Regions from separate parts of the Listeria tempestatis genome, predicted to be linked through region 2. Evidence: a T-box and tRNA genes for the amino acid it is inferred to sense, from the RefSeq annotation. Region 2 holds a T-box; the other holds one or more tRNA genes.

Evidence for each region. The T-box of region 2 lies ahead of R8923_RS02015 (valine--tRNA ligase). A T-box ahead of a tRNA ligase gene usually reads a tRNA of that ligase, here a tRNA-Val.
Region 1: it encodes a tRNA-Val, which carries the amino acid that the T-box ahead of R8923_RS02015 (valine--tRNA ligase) is inferred to sense. The anticodon was not compared.

Annotation. Positions count from the first base shown of each region.
Region 1 is NZ_CAUYTK010000006.1:69,039-77,228, forward strand. It holds gene R8923_RS09170 (PadR family transcriptional regulator) at 126-458, shown strand; gene R8923_RS09175 (HAAS signaling domain-containing protein) at 451-1,038, shown strand; gene R8923_RS09180 (DUF4097 family beta strand repeat-containing protein) at 1,040-2,134, shown strand; tRNA gene R8923_RS09185 (tRNA-Val) at 2,230-2,302, shown strand; gene R8923_RS09190 (metallophosphoesterase) at 2,420-3,331, shown strand; gene jag (RNA-binding cell elongation regulator Jag/EloR) at 3,642-4,262, opposite strand; gene yidC (membrane protein insertase YidC) at 4,259-5,122, opposite strand; gene rnpA (ribonuclease P protein component) at 5,163-5,525, opposite strand; gene rpmH (50S ribosomal protein L34) at 5,621-5,755, opposite strand; gene R8923_RS09215 (hypothetical protein) at 5,903-6,370, opposite strand; gene dnaA (chromosomal replication initiator protein DnaA) at 6,808-8,157, shown strand.
Region 2 is NZ_CAUYTK010000001.1:366,007-374,196, forward strand. It holds gene R8923_RS01995 (rod shape-determining protein) at 1-736, opposite strand, end outside; gene radC (RadC family protein) at 943-1,605, opposite strand; gene R8923_RS02005 (prepilin peptidase) at 1,602-2,321, opposite strand; gene R8923_RS02010 (bifunctional folylpolyglutamate synthase/dihydrofolate synthase) at 2,551-3,834, opposite strand; gene R8923_RS02015 (valine--tRNA ligase) at 3,893-6,544, opposite strand; T-box leader at 6,591-6,807, opposite strand; gene hemL (glutamate-1-semialdehyde 2,1-aminomutase) at 6,853-8,142, opposite strand; gene hemB (porphobilinogen synthase) at 8,145-8,190, opposite strand, start outside.

The DNA.
Region 1 (8,190 bases), on a different contig from region 2:
TTTGCTTTGTTCTTTTTATTTTTTTAGTACCTTGCATTGAACAGTAGTTAGTGTTATACTATACTTGAGTAGTGAATAATAATCAGTACTAAAAAAATAATATAGTGCAGAATGGAGGACTTTTAATGGAAGTCAATCCGCAGTTTAAGAAAGGCGTTTTAGAACTTTGTTGTCTCTATTTGATTCGTTCTAAGGACAGATATGGCTACGAGCTCGCACAGCAAGTTTCTATCTATATTGAAGTCGCAGAAGGCGCCATTTATCCAGTATTAAGACGACTTGTAAAAGATGAATATTGCACCACCTATTTAAAGGAGTCTACTGAGGGACCCTCACGAAAATATTATCAATTAACATTAAAGGGTGAAATTTACTTGAATGAATTAATTTTTGAATGGAGCAATTTTACAGAAAGCGTTACAAAATTAATGGAAAAGGAGGGAGTACGTGGTGAATAAAGAACTTTTTTTAACCGAACTAGAAGAGCGCCTAGCCTCGCTTAATCCTGCAGATCGAAAAGAGTTGCTCGAAGACTACCGCGAGCACTTTAGAAGCGGCGAAGCAGAAGGCAAAAGTGAAGAAGAAATCGTACTAAGCCTCGGCACACCTAAATCAATCGCTGAGGACATCTTCACACAGCGCGAAGAATTACTTCAAGACCCTATGACTCCGCCAGAAACATACTATGTTCCAAGAAGACCGACCACAAAAGAACGAACACCAGGCTTAAGAGTCATTTTACTCATTGGACTTATCTTCCTAGATCTACTTCTTTTAATTCCAATCGGCTTTGCGCTTTGGAGTTTGGTTATTTCACTTTGGGTTTTAGTTGGGACACTCGTTTTGACACCCGTCTTATTACTCATCTCCCTCATGTTTGGTCAAACACTTGAAATGTACCAAGGTTTTGCAAGTGTTGCAATGACTGGGCTTGGATTGATGTTACTACCCGTCATTCTTTGGTTTACAAATTTAATTAAAAAACTGACGATTCTAGTCATTTCGTGGCACACTTACACGCTGAAAGGAGGACGTTAAAATGAAAAATAGAAAATGGACTTGGCGTGTCTTCTTTGCCGGCTTAGCATTACTCATCATCGGCGGAATTGGTTTTGCCTTCACATTTAAAAGCGGCAACATGGTCGAAAGAGGCGAAGCTTATAATAAAACGTTCACATTAGCAGATACCGAAATTGAGAATATTACGCTTAATACAACACACGATAGCGCCATTACCTTTAAGGAAAGTCAAAACGGCAAAAACTATGTTGAGGTTTCAGGTCACTATACAAAAAGTGAAATTAATCAAATTAAAACAGCCAAGGTACAAAATGACGGCACAACACTTAACCTTGAAATTAAAAACAAAGAGCCGTTTGTTGATTTCATGCGGATAAATCTTTCCGGCAAACAAGAAATTACAATTTATTTAAACAAAGAAAAAGCACTTAATGAACTTGTTGTTCAAGGAAATTCATCGGATACAATTGTTTCAGATGGAAACGCACAAACAATTAAAACGAGTGCTTCCTCTGGTGAAATTCAAGTTAACCGCACAAACGCTGATAAAATCAGCGTATATAATGAATCTGGCGACGTCCACTTGGCCGACCTCACTGGCAACACGAATGTAGTAGCCTCTTCTGGTGAAATTGAAGCTGTTCGAATTGATGGAGATTTGGCAGTTGAAACGACTTCAGGCGATATTGATGTAGAAAATATGACGAGCGGTGAAATTAAACTTGTAAGCAATTCAGGTGAAATTTCCGCTGATGACCTTAGCGCTAAACAAATTACACTTGAAACAGATTCTGGGGATATTGAAGGAAGTCTATTAGATGGAAAAGTTCATTCAAGCACCTCTTCTGGTACAATTGAACTTGACGGACTTGCCGCAAGCACTTCAGCTAAATCAAGTTCTGGCGATATTGAAATGACGTTCAACCAGGAACCAAAATCAGTTCATGTAACGTCCAATTCGGGCGAAGTTAATGTGACTTTACCGACAGGAACTAAGGCAATTTATAATGTAAGTTCTAAGTCCGGAGATGTTAAAATGCCAAACAACTCTAAAAATGCTTCGACTGAAATAAATGCGAATACTTCTTCTGGTGACATTAAAATAAGCAATTAAATTTAGAAAGCCAACACTTTGTTTTAAACAAAATAAAGGTGTTGGCTTTTATGTTATTGACTTCTTCTATTAAAATCCGTATTATTATTTTATACGGTCCTGTAGCTCAGTTGGGAGAGTATCACCTTGACATGGTGGGGGTCGCTGGTTCGAGACCAGTCGGGACCATTTTTAAGTCCATTTTCTAACACGGAAAATGGGCTTTTATAATTACCTCCCCCTCTTTTAAGTGCTATGCTAAAAAAATAATGATTGTTTCACGTGAAACATTAAGGACGGGTTATTATGGAAATGAAAACATCAATTCATACTTTTTTTCTTTTAGTAGGTTTAAATCGCTTAGAGAAAGAAAAGTTTTTAGAGAAAACTATTTTGCCACAGTTGATTTTGTGTGAGGATACGCCTCCTAAATTTGTGCATTTGGAACAAAACGCGGCTAATTTTGACCAAAAGTTGTTAGAAGCGATTCAATATCCAGCAAATACAGAGTATGTTTTTATTAGCACACCGCACTTGGCGGATGAATTTTTAGATTATTTGAAGCGACATGCACTGAAGAATCAATATTCCATCGAGATTTTTAATTTTGGAGATTCAAAATCATCATTTCACCATTTCAGTGACGCAAAGATTCATCATGTGAATTATGACAAGAATATAATGATTTCAAGCAATTATGCAGCATATGAGTCCTGTCAGCTGCCCAAAAATAAAACGTATCATATCATTGGGGATACGCATGAATGTGTTTCGGAATTAAAAATTATGCTTGAAGATTTTGGATTTCAGTTTGATACATTTGGTAAAGCTATAGCTTTACCGCCCGATGATCAGGCGTTTGTTTTTCTAGGAGATTTTGTTGATAAAGGCAAACAAACACGCCAAATGGTCGAATTTCTATTTAAAAATCAAAACTTTTTTTATTTCGTTCTCGGAAATCATGAAAGTTTTGTCTACAAATATATTCGCGGGGAAATTAAAGGAGCCAATCAAACTATTGTAGACACTTATTTTGATTCAATTCCCATTTTAAAGGCTGATACAAAATTACTTGCAAAATTTAATACACTTGTAGAAAATGCCAAACCATTTTACGAATTAAAAGGGCATTTTATTGCCACACACGCACCTTGTAAAAATAAGTATTTGGGAAAATGGACGATAAGTCGCGGCGTAAAATGCGAAATTTCCATTTAAATCGCGACATGCCCATCCAAAATCAGCTGCTATTTTTGAAAAAAGAAGCTTCTAAAGACCTCCCATTTCATTTTTTCGGGCATGTTGCTTCCACAAATGCGTTTCAAATCCATAATAAAGTGCATCTCGATACTGGTTGTGTTCATGCAAATTTACTTACGGCCGCAATTACTGACGGCACTACCGTACAAATAAAGTCCATCCCCTCACACCATGAAACAACTTTAGATAAAAAACTTCCATATTTATTCTAAATAAAAAAAGACTGATGACAAATAATCATCAGTCTTTTAGCATGAAAAGTCATCTTTTAAGCTTTTGCAGGTTTAATTACAATATAGCGGTATGGGTCGCGCCCTTCCGAATGCGTTTCAATTTTTGTATTTTCACTTAAAATGGCATGGATGATTTTACGCTCGAACGAAGGCATTGGTTCCAAATGTACCGCACGCCGCGTTCTAATTGCCTTATCACCCATCTTTTTAGCAAGTCCAGAAAGTGTTTCATAACGTCTTTCACGATAATCGCCAACATTCACGATAATATTTTTAAATTGTTCGGTCTGTTTATTAGCAATTAGTTGTGTTAAGTATTGAAGCGAGTTTAAAGTTTGACCATGTTTTCCAATTAAAACGCCTAGGTTTTCTCCAGAAATTTGGATTTTAATATCTTTTCCTTCTTCTTCAACGTCAATTGAGATTTTTGCACCCATTTTTTCAGCAATATCCAAAATATAGTCGGTCGCAATTTGCGTGCCGTTTTCTTTTTCAATTACTTTAACCATAGCTAGACGTGAACCTAATCCGAAAATACCTTTTTTTCCTTCGTCCATGATTTCGACTTCAACTTGGTTTCTTTCAAGTTTGAGTTCTTTAAGTGCATTTTGAACAGCTTCTTCTACAGTTTGTCCTTGCGCAGTGATATCTCTCACTTTCTTTTCTTACCTCCTTTTTTAGAAGCTTTCATGTTTGCAGCTTTCTTTTGAAGTCTTGCTTCTTCTGCTTCTGCCGCTTCACGTGCTTCTAACTCACGTTTGTTTTTAAAAGGATTATTGATTAAAAGTGTTTGGAATACGGTGAATACGTTACCGATAATCCAGTAAAGAGCTAGTGCTGATGGTAACGTGATCCCCATGAATAAAATCATAACTGGCATAATATATACAATCATCGCCATTGATTTATTTTGTTGTGTTTGTCCCATCATTGAAATTTTAGATGATGCAAACGTTGTTAGAGCCGCAATAATTGGCAAAATGTAATAAGGATCAGGGTTTCCAAGTGTCATCCATAAGAACGTATCTGTTTTAATCTCAGCAGTTCGACTGATTGCTTGATAAAATCCAATTAAAATTGGCATTTGAATTAAGAGTGGCAAACAACCCATCATTGGATTGATGTTATGCTCTTGGTATAAACGCATAGTTTCTTGTTGTAGTTTTTGTTTTGTTTCATTGTCTTTTGATGCATATTTTGCTTGAAGTTCTTTTAATTTTGGTTGAACATTCATCATTTCTTTTTGACTCTTAATTTGTTTAATCATTAGTGGCATAATGAGCAAACGAATTAAAATTGTAACTACGATAATTCCCATTGCATAATTGCCACCAAATAAATCTGCAAACCAAGTAATCACCCAAGATAGTGGAAAAACGATATAATGACTCCAAAATCCAGTAGAGTCTTTTGTAATTGGGTCAGTTGAATACCCACACCCCGAAAGAACTGCCATAAGTAAGACTACTAAACTTGTGATAAACAGTTTTTTCTTTAGGTTTCTTTTCTTTTTCAAAAAGTATTACCTCCCATTCCGCCTTTTTTAAAATTTCCACTCATTTTGAATAGTTTGTTTTAGAACGTTTCATCACCTTAGCAATTTTTAAAACATGTTCTAAGCTACCCTTTACTTCGTGAAAATCCATGTTGGCCGCCGGTTTTCTGGCGATAATAATATAATCATTTTGCGAATCAATTTCGTTTTCAAATTCATGAAAAGCTTGTCGTATGTAACGTTTAATACGGTTTCGACAGACAGCATTTCCAATTTTTTTACTAACAGATAAACCAATTCGAAAATGTTGTAAATCTTCTCTCTTTAATTTATACACGACAAATTGCCGGTTAGCAAATGACTTTCCTTTCTTAAAAACAAGCTGGAAATCATCATTTTTTTTGATGCGATATTCTTTTTTCATACTGACTCCTTTTGGAATACCCGGAAAAATACTTTTTGTGATTTGTTTGATCATCAAACCTTCCAATAAAAAAACCACTGAGCCTTTTCAGTGGTCTACGCAGATAAAACTTTTCTTCCTTTACGACGACGTGCTGCTAAAACTCTACGTCCATTTTTAGAACTCATACGTGTACGGAAACCATGTACTTTTTTTCTTTTACGTTTACTTGGTTGATATGTTCTTTTCATTTTGTTACACCTCCCATAAATGGGTCCAATCGAATTAAATCTATTAGACAGTCTTAAATATTGTACGTAAATTAACTTTATTTGTCAATAGAGCTAGATAAACTCCGCACATAATCATACCATATTTTAAGCATCAAAAAAACCCCTTTACTGTGATAAATTCAGATATTTTTTTCTTTCTGTTTTAAAATAGGGAATTTTTCGTTCGGAGACTTCCTTTAAATATTGAAGAAACTCACCAATTTTTTCATATTCAAGTGGACATTCAAAATATAAATTTTTTTGAATCAAATAATTATCCATATAATAACTAGACTCATTAAATTTCAATAAATCTTCTATAAAATGAATAACTTTCGCAAATTTTGGCATCTCCTCAACTTCTTCTATATCTGTAAAATGGAAAAAAAGAACGTAGATGTGATTCTTTTTAAGACTTTCTTCAAATATTTTTGGTTCAATACTACTTTTATAAAAAACAGTAAAATCTTTTAACACAGCTGGTCCCCTTTTATCATAAATGACGAGGTATCCAAATGCCTCTTCTCTATTATTTTGTTCAGCAACTCGGTAAAATTCTAAATCTTTACTATTGATTAATCTCTGAAAATGCATGCTTGAACACAACCTTTTTGTCATTTTTACACTGTACTACCATTCTACCATAGCTCCATAATTTTTGTTTAGTAAGTGGATAAACTTACACTTTCTTTTAAAATTATCCACATATTATGATTTTGATTGTGGATAATTTGAATTGATTTCAAATTTTATTCAGATGCCTATTCACAAGTTATACACAATAACACATACTGTGGACAACTTTTTTTCACAGGTGTATAAGTTTGGGGACAAAATTTGAAAGTCCTTGCTATTCAAGCATTTTTTTGATAATATATCAGGTGTTGAAATATAAAATAATTGGGGAAAACTAAACTTATCCACAGTATTGTTTTACGTTGTGGATATTTTTTAAACAGTCCCGGGATATCTTTATCCACTGTTTTTTTAACTTGTGGATAAATAACTAAAAATGAAGAGGGGGGAGTTTTTTGCAACCTATTGAAGATATTTGGTCTGATGTGCTACAAATCGTCCAAAAAAATATGAGTAAGCCAAGTTATGATACATGGATGAAATCGACAACTGCACATTCATTAGAAGATAATACCTTCATCATTTCAGCTCCTAATAATTTTGTACGGGATTGGCTAGAAAAAAGTTATACACAATTTATCGCAAATATTTTGCAAGAAGTAACTGGAACATTATTCGAAGTTCGTTTTATCGATGGTGAACAGGATGAAAACTTTGATTATAAGCCCATTCAACCTAATCAAATTATGTTAGACGAAAATGATCCAGATAATGCCAAACATATGCTAAATCCTAGATATGTTTTTGACACGTTTGTTATCGGCTCTGGAAATCGATTTGCTCATGCCGCTTCACTTGCTGTGGCTGAAGCACCAGCAAAAGCCTATAATCCGTTATTTATTTATGGAGGCGTGGGGCTTGGGAAAACGCATTTAATGCACGCAGTAGGTCATTATGTGCAACAACATAAAGAAAATGCCAAAGTTATGTATTTATCGAGTGAAAAATTTACAAATGAGTTTATTAGCTCTATTCGAGACAATAAAACCGAAGAATTTCGAACAAAATATCGTAATGTTGATGTTTTATTGATTGATGATATTCAATTTTTAGCTGGTAAAGAAGGAACACAAGAAGAGTTTTTCCATACTTTCAACACACTTTATGATGAGCAAAAACAAATTATTATTTCGAGTGACCGACCTCCAAAGGAAATTCCAACGTTAGAAGATAGGCTTCGTTCTCGCTTTGAATGGGGGCTTATAACTGATATAACTCCGCCAGACCTTGAAACACGGATTGCCATTTTAAGGAAAAAAGCCAAAGCAGACGGTCTTGATATACCAAATGAGGTTATGCTTTATATTGCCAATCAAATTGATTCCAATATTCGAGAGCTTGAAGGGGCACTCATTCGTGTTGTCGCCTACTCCTCTTTAGTCAATAAAGATATTACAGCTGGTCTTGCTGCGGAAGCTTTAAAAGACATTATTCCGAACTCAAAATCGACCGTTATAACGATTAGTAGTATTCAAGAGGTTGTTGGTGAGTATTTTCATGTGAAACTAGAAGATTTTAAAGCAAAAAAACGGACGAAAAGTATTGCTTTTCCTAGACAAATTGCCATGTATTTATCTCGTGAACTTACAGATGCCTCTCTTCCAAAGATTGGTGATGAATTTGGTGGACGTGATCATACGACTGTCATTCATGCTCACGAAAAAATTACACAGCTCTTAAAAAGTGATACTACTTTAAAAAATGATATCGCTGAAATTGAAAAAAACTTGCGTAAAAATGTTTAATTGGATTGTGGACATGTGGAAAACTAATACCGA
Region 2 (8,190 bases):
CAGGTGTCACTTCAATCGTTTTCGGTAATCCAGTAACAAGATCACGACCACGAATGCTGAAAGGTTCTAAATCCAGATTGGTAGCATCAGCAGAACCAATTTCCATTTTAATGGATTCAGCTGTACGATCTCCAATAAGTAAGTTATATTTTTTACGAATATAATTAATGATAGATTCATCAAGATCATCCCCAGCAGTGCGAACTGAACGACTTGTGACAATACCACCTAAAGAAATGACAGCTACCTCAGTAGTACCTCCACCAATATCAACGACCATACTACCAGTTGGATCCCAAACAGGAAGTCCAGCGCCAATAGCTGCAGCAAATGGTTCTTCAATTGTATAAGCATCTTTTGCACCAGCCTGCCTTGTCGCATCAATAACTGCACGTTTTTCTACGCCAGTAATACCAGAAGGAACGCAAATCATGACAAATGGTTTACTTGCGCTCATGCCTTTACTTGCTTTTTGAATATAATACTTCATCATTGCTGCTGTAGTATCATAATCCGCAATTACCCCATCTTTCATTGGACGAATAGCTACAATATTACCCGGTGTTCTGCCAATCATGTTTTTAGCTTCATTACCAACGGCCACAATCTCTTGAGTATCTTTTTTCATTGCAACTACGGAAGGCTCTCTTAAAACAATACTCTTCCCTTTCATGTATACAAGTGTATTCGCAGTTCCTAAATCAATGCCGATATCTTTGTTTCCAAATCCAAACATCTGTATTCTCCTTTTCTTTCAAAAATTAAACTTTTGTATAAGTAATAATGAAGCTGACACATTTGCACAGTTCAAAAATGAAGTTTACCTTATCCCTCGAGTGCCACTATCTCTATCTCAACACATATACAACCATTTTATTATAACATAACTGTTTCATTGCGGCATCAATTTTTAAATAAGAAGAAATAAAATTATAGTTTTCTTTAAAAATACTTTTTTTCTTTCATACTAAGATGTTTGTTTCTCCCAATAATGATATGATCTAGCAAACGAATACCTAATAGTTCTCCGGAATTGGCAAGTCGTTTCGTGACTCGAATATCTTCTTGTGAAGGTGTTGGATCACCAGACGGATGATTATGAAAGCAAATAAGTGAGGCGGCAGATAATTTTAGCGCAATCCGAAAAACTTCACGTGGATGTACTACACTAATATTTAAGCTGCCAATGAATACGGTTTCCCGATGGATAATTTGATTTTTGACATTTAAAAAAACACAGTGGAAATGTTCTTGATATAGAAAGCTAAGTTCTGGCTGTACAATTGAAACTGCATCAAATGGAGTTTTTATAATAGTAGTGCTTTTCTCATTTTGATTTAGCCTTTTTCCCATTTCAAGAGCTGCAACAATTTTTGCTGCTTTTGCAAGACCAATACCATTTATTTTTTGAAATTCTTCAATTGTAGCATGCTGGACGCTATCGAGTTCACGGAAACGCATAACAATCCGATTTGCGACAGAAAGAACAGATTCGTTTTTTGTTCCAGTTTCAATAATTAGAGCAATTAATTCTGAAAGAGTCAGCGCATCTGGGCCATATTTTGCCAATTTTTCTCGAGGTTGGTCATCTAATTTCAAATTCATTCAAATCCGCCAACTTTCAAACATAGATAACTTAAATATCCTAAAAATATAAAAGGGATAAAAGGAATCATTTTTTTTCGGGAGATTTTATTAGCTAGATAAGCGACTCCTAAAGAAATAGCAGCAATTATAAGTGCATAGATAAATATTTTATAACTTGCTACAAACCCAACAGCTACACCTAGGATGATTAATACTTTAATATCTCCTAATCCAAACCCTTTTTTGGCAAAATAATAACAGATGCTATAAGCGACAAGACTAATTATAAATTGACTAATGACAAATATAATTCCTCTGTTTAAGAGTTGGAAAATGAGCGTCACTATCAGAAAAAATCCCAGTATAGCGTTAGGGACATGTAAAAAATAAATATCAGTCAAAAGAAAATAGTATAAAAATAGAAATATAATGAAGTGAATGATACCTATAAAATGCATGAGATAGAACTGATACATAATAAGCATTAGGGCTGGAAAGGTAATTTCTTGCCAGAGATACATCTTATATAACGCTTTTTCACAGCAAATTGTTTTTCCCTTCTGAATGAAATATGAAAAAATCGGAATCATCTGTTTAAATGAAATCTTCTGTTTGCAATAATCACAATGAGAAAGACGGAATAAAAAAGGTTTCTTTTGTGGTATATTTTGTGCGCAGACGTGTAAAAAAGAACCAAAGACCGAACTGTAAATGAAAACAAGTATATAGCTCAATTTATCAGGACCTCCATTTTTTCTAGATTTTAACAGTATTTTTTATAAAAGTCATATGGGTAAAAATCCATTTTAGAAGTACTTTTTATCTGAAATTATCAGAATTGCTTAGCTAAAAAGATTATTTTTAAAGAGACTTTTTTAAGAAGAATCATTTTCAACATTTGCTTTTTATTTTTTGATAATCTATATTAAAAAAACTCCCCCGTTTCGGAGGAGAATAGCTTGTTTAGTTTTTATTTAATAAAAACTTTCGAACTTCTGAAATGAAATAAAGTGAACCAGAAATGTAAACTGTAGAAGTCGATTTTGTTGCTTGTTTTTCAGATATAAATTCTTTCCAGTTTGGAACTGCATTTATTCCATATTCTTTTGAAATTCTTCTTACATCTTCTTTAGAAAAAGACCTTGGAAAATCAAAAGTTGTAAGATGAAGGCGTATCTGTTGAAGTTTTTTTAAGGATTGAATCATGCTTCCATAATCTTTATCACTTAAAATACTAATTAAAAGTTCTACATGTTCTTCGCCTTTTAGATGATTCATAAGTGCCTGGATTCCTTCTGGATTATGTGCACCGTCTAAGACGAAATCAGGCATTCCCTGAATTGTCTCAAGCCTTCCCGCCCAAAATGCTTCTTCTAAACCTTGATAAATGGAATTTTTATTTAAAGATATGAGTTTTTCTTCTTTTAGAATAAGCAAAGTTTGAATGGCAACAGAAGCATTTTGAATTTGGTGGTGCCCTTTTAATCCAATTACAAGATCTGGAAGTTCTAGTTTTTCCGTATAAAAAGTAAAAGCGTTTTTTGCAATATTTTTGGAATTAAAATCTTTACCATAATAATAAAAAGGAGCATTTTCTTTATCTGCCAATTTCTGTAGTACATCAATGACGTTTGGTTGGGTCACACCTGATATCACTGGAACGCTTTGTTTGATAATACCGCCTTTTTCAAATGCGATTTCTTCAAGCGAATTGCCTAAAAATTCCATATGGTCGAGTCCAATTGTTGTTATGACAGAGATAAGTGGCGTAAGTACGTTTGTCGAATCGAGACGACCTCCTAAACCAACTTCAATGATGCCAAAGTCAATTTGATCATAGTCAGCGAAATAGAGAAACATCATCGTTGTAATAATTTCAAACTCTGATGGAGGTCCAAGATCAGTTTTAGCAAGTTCTGAAGCTAAAGGAGCTACGCGATTAGCCAACTTTAAAATCATATCATCTGAAATAGGTTCATTGTTGACAGAAATACGTTCATTAAAACGTTCGATATACGGGGAAGTAAACGTCCCAATTCGATATCCTTCTGCTTCAAGAACCGAACGGAGAAATGTTAATGTTGAACCTTTGCCATTAGTTCCAGCGACATGAATCCACTTTGTCTCTTTTTCTGGATGACCAAGCATGTCTAACATCTTTTCCATTCGAGAAAGTCCGGGTTTAATTCCTAGACGTAATGTGCCATGAATCCAGTCTAAAGCTTTGTCATATGAAGTGAACTCCAAATATATCAACTCCCTTAAAAAAGCAGCCCTATCCTATTCGGTAAGACTGCCGTTTAGCTTAGTTTTTCTTCAAATTTGCAATACGTTCTTCAACAGAAGCTTTTTTAGTTAAATAATCTTGTTCTTTTGCTCTTTCTTCAGCAACAACTTTTTCTGGAGCTTTTGAAATAAAGCGTTCATTTGACAACTTGCCTTGAACACGTGCTACTTCTTGATTCCACTTCAGAAGTTCTTTCTCTAGGCGGGTGATTTCTTCTTCAATGTTAATTAAACCATCGAGTGGTAAGTAGATTTCTACACCAGAAATAACTGCAGTCATCGCAGAGTCAGATGGTTTCAAGTCAAAGGAAATAGTCAATGTTTCAGGATTACAGAAGCGTTCAAGATAAGATATATTTTCTTCTAAAATAGCTTTAAATTTATGATTAGCTGGTTTAAGTTCTATTTTAATTTGTTTGCTTAAAGGTGTATTAACTTCAGCGCGGATATTACGCACTGCTCGAATGATGTCAACTAAAGTTTTCATTGCTTCGGATGATTCACGATCAATTTGCTTTTCATTTACTTTTGGCCAAGTGGCAATTGTAATAGATTTTCCTACATGTGGTAAATTTTGCCAAATCTCCTCTGTCACAAATGGCATAAACGGGTGAAGCAGCCGCATTGTGTTATCCAAAACAAACGCAAGAACAGAACGAGTTGTTTTCTTTGCTTGCATGTCTTCGCCGTATAAAGAGATTTTCGCAATTTCGATATACCAATCACAAAATTCATCCCAAATGAAATTATATAAAGTCCGCCCTACTTCACCAAACTCGTATTTTTCAGAAAGTACAGTAACGGTTTCAATTGTTTCATTCAAACGAGTTAAAATCCATTTATCACTTACTTCTACAATGTTGGATAAATCAATTTCATCATATTTTAATCCATCCATGTTAATTAGCGCAAATCTTGAAGCGTTCCAAATTTTATTTATAAAGTTCCAAGATGCTTCGACCTTCTCAAAACTAAATTTTAAATCTTGTCCTGGCGAAGTTCCTGTTGATAAAGTGTAGCGAAGTGAGTCAGCACCGTATTTATCAATTACATCAATTGGATCTACACCGTTGCCAAGAGATTTAGACATCTTACGTCCCTCTGCATCACGCACAAGACCATGAATGAGTGTATCTTTAAATGGGCGCTTCCCAGTGAATTCCACAGACTGGAAGATCATGCGTGATACCCAGAAATAAATAATATCATACCCTGTTACTAATGTATGATTCGGGAAGAAATGTTTATAGTCAGGTGCATCAGTGTCTGGCCATCCCATTGTTGAAAAAGGCCAAAGTGCGGAACTAAACCAAGTATCTAATACATCTTCATCTTGTTCCCAATCAGATACGCTTTCTGGCGCTTCTTCTCCAACATAGATTTCGCCAGTTTGCTTGTGATACCAAGCAGGAATACGATGCCCCCACCATAATTGTCTAGATACGCACCAATCATGAATGTTCTCCATCCAAGTCGTATACGTTTTTTCAAAGCGATTTGGTACGAAATTAACTTTTGAGTCTTCCTCTAATTGTATTGCAAGCGCAGCTTTCGCTAGAGGTTCCATTTTAACAAACCATTGCATGGATAGATATGGCTCTACAACAGCATCAGTACGCTCTGAATGCCCTACTGCATGCATGTGAGGTTCTTGTTTGATAAACAGATTAAGCGCTTTGAAATCTTGAATAATTGCCTTACGTGCCTCAAAACGATCCATGCCATTATATTTGCCAGAAGCTTCATTCATTGTACCGTCTTCGTTCATAATAATAATTCGTGGTAAATCATGACGGTTCCCTACTTCAAAATCATTTGGATCATGAGCCGGTGTGATTTTAACGGCGCCAGAACCAAAGTCGCGTTCTACATACTCATCTGCAACAATTGGGATTTCTCGATTTAAGATGGGGAGTAAAATAGTTTTTCCAATTAAATGTGCATAGCGTTCGTCCTTTGGATGTACTGCAACTGCTGTATCACCAGGAATAGTTTCTGGACGAGTAGTAGCTACTTCTAAATAACCAGAGCCATCAGATAAAGGATATTTTAAATGATAGAAGTTTCCTTCCACTTCCTTATGGATAACTTCAATATCAGAAAGAGCTGTTTTAGCAACTGGATCCCAATTAATAATATACTGTCCTCGGTAAATTAAGCCCTTTTTATACAAAGAAACAAAGACTTTTTTCACAGCATCAGAAAGACCTTCATCTAGTGTGAAGCGTTCTCTCGAGTAATCTAGTCCTAAACCTAACTTTTCCCATTGTTCACGAATAAAAGAAGCGTATTCTTCTTTCCATTCCCAAGATTTTTCAAGAAATTTCTCACGACCAATGTCATGACGACTTATATTCGATTCTTTTAATTTAGCTTCCACTTTTGCTTGAGTTGCAATCCCTGCGTGATCCATACCAGGTAAATATAATGTATCAAAACCTTGCATCCTTTTCATCCGAGTAATAATATCTTGTAAAGTGGTGTCCCATGCATGTCCTAGATGCAGTTTTCCAGTCACGTTTGGTGGCGGAATAACAACACTATACGGCTCTTTTTCTAAATTTCCCTCTGCTTTGAAAAAATCATTTTCAAGCCACCAACTATATTTACCTGCTTCCACTTTATTAGGTTCATATTTTGTTGGCATCTCAATTTCATTTTGGTTTTCCATCTTAAAACCTCCTATTTTGTCAAATAAAAAACTCTTTTCATCCTTATAAAAGGACGAAAAGAGTTTGGAATCGCGGTACCACCTTTTTACTCAAAAAAATTGAGCACTTCATTCATTTAACGATGAGTTTCACCGGCTTTTCCTACTTTAGTTCAGAAAAGCAGCTCCAAGGCTACCTTCAATTATTTCGTATGAAAGTTTTCACCAACCACTTTCTCTCTAAAAAACGAAAATAATTTACTCTTCCTCTTCCAAGCTTTTTAGCCATATAGAATATACATGTAGTTTACCAAAATGAGGCTATTTCGTCAATTAGCTTTCAGTATTTTACATGTTTGTTCGAAAGCCTCAAGTGTTTTATCGATTTCTTTTTCAGTGTGGGCTGTTGAAATGAAAATACCTTCAAATTGAGATGGTGGCAGGAAAATGCCTTGGTTCAACATTTCACGGTAATAAGCGCTAAAGAAATTTAAATCACTTGTTTTTGCCTCATCGAAATTCGTCACTTTTTTATCTGTAAAGAAAAAGCCGAACATAGAACCAGCTTTGTTAATTGAAAGGGGTACATCATATTTAGCCGAAATACTTGTCAGCCCTTCTTCCATTCGTTTAATTAAACTGCGAAACTGATCGTAATGATGCGGGGTTAATTGAGAAATTGTTTCATAGCCAGCTGTCATTGCTAATGGATTGCCACTCAATGTGCCAGCTTGATAAATAGGTCCTGCTGGAGCAATTTGTTCCATGATTTCACGTTTCCCGCCGTAAGCGCCAACTGGCATGCCACCGCCAATTACCTTACCAAGACATGTTAAATCTGGCGTTACAACGTAATAGCCTTGAGCAGAATAATAATCAACACGAAATCCAGTCATGACTTCATCAAAAATTAGCAAGCTACCAAATTTTGTAGTCAAATCGCGGAGTCCTTCTAAAAAACCGGCGATGGGTGGAACAACACCCATATTTCCAGCAACAGGTTCTACAATAACGCACGCAATTTGTTCACCGTAATGACTAAAAGCTAGGCGCGCACTTTCTAAATCGTTATACGGAACGGTAATCGTGTCTTCGGCGAGCTTGCTTGTGACACCGGGGGAGTCTGGTAAACCGAGCGTCGCAACTCCAGACCCTGCTTTAATCAAAAGAGAATCACCATGACCGTGGTAGCTACCCTCGAATTTTAAAATCTTATCGCGTTTTGTGTAGCCTCTTGCTAGGCGAATAGCGCTCATCGTTGCTTCTGTTCCTGAAGAAACCATGCGTACAATATCAATTGATGGCACACGTTCGATTACAAGTTTGGCTAATTCATTTTCGATTTCTGTTGGAGTCCCAAAACTTGTACCTTTTTGGATTGTCTTTGTTAAAGCTGCGACCACATTTGGATTTGCATGTCCTAATATGAGTGGTCCCCATGATAAAACATAATCGATATAATTGTTACCATCAATATCAGTTAAATAGGCGCCTGTTCCGTGGTCCATAAAAACGGGTGTTGCGTCGACTGATTTAAATGCCCGAACAGGGCTGTTGACACCACCCGGCATTAGCTTTAAGGCTTCAGTAAAAGCTTTTTTCGAGTTTGAAAAATCCAATCTTATCCCTCCAGTTTGTTTAAATATGTAGCAACGTCTTTAGCAAAA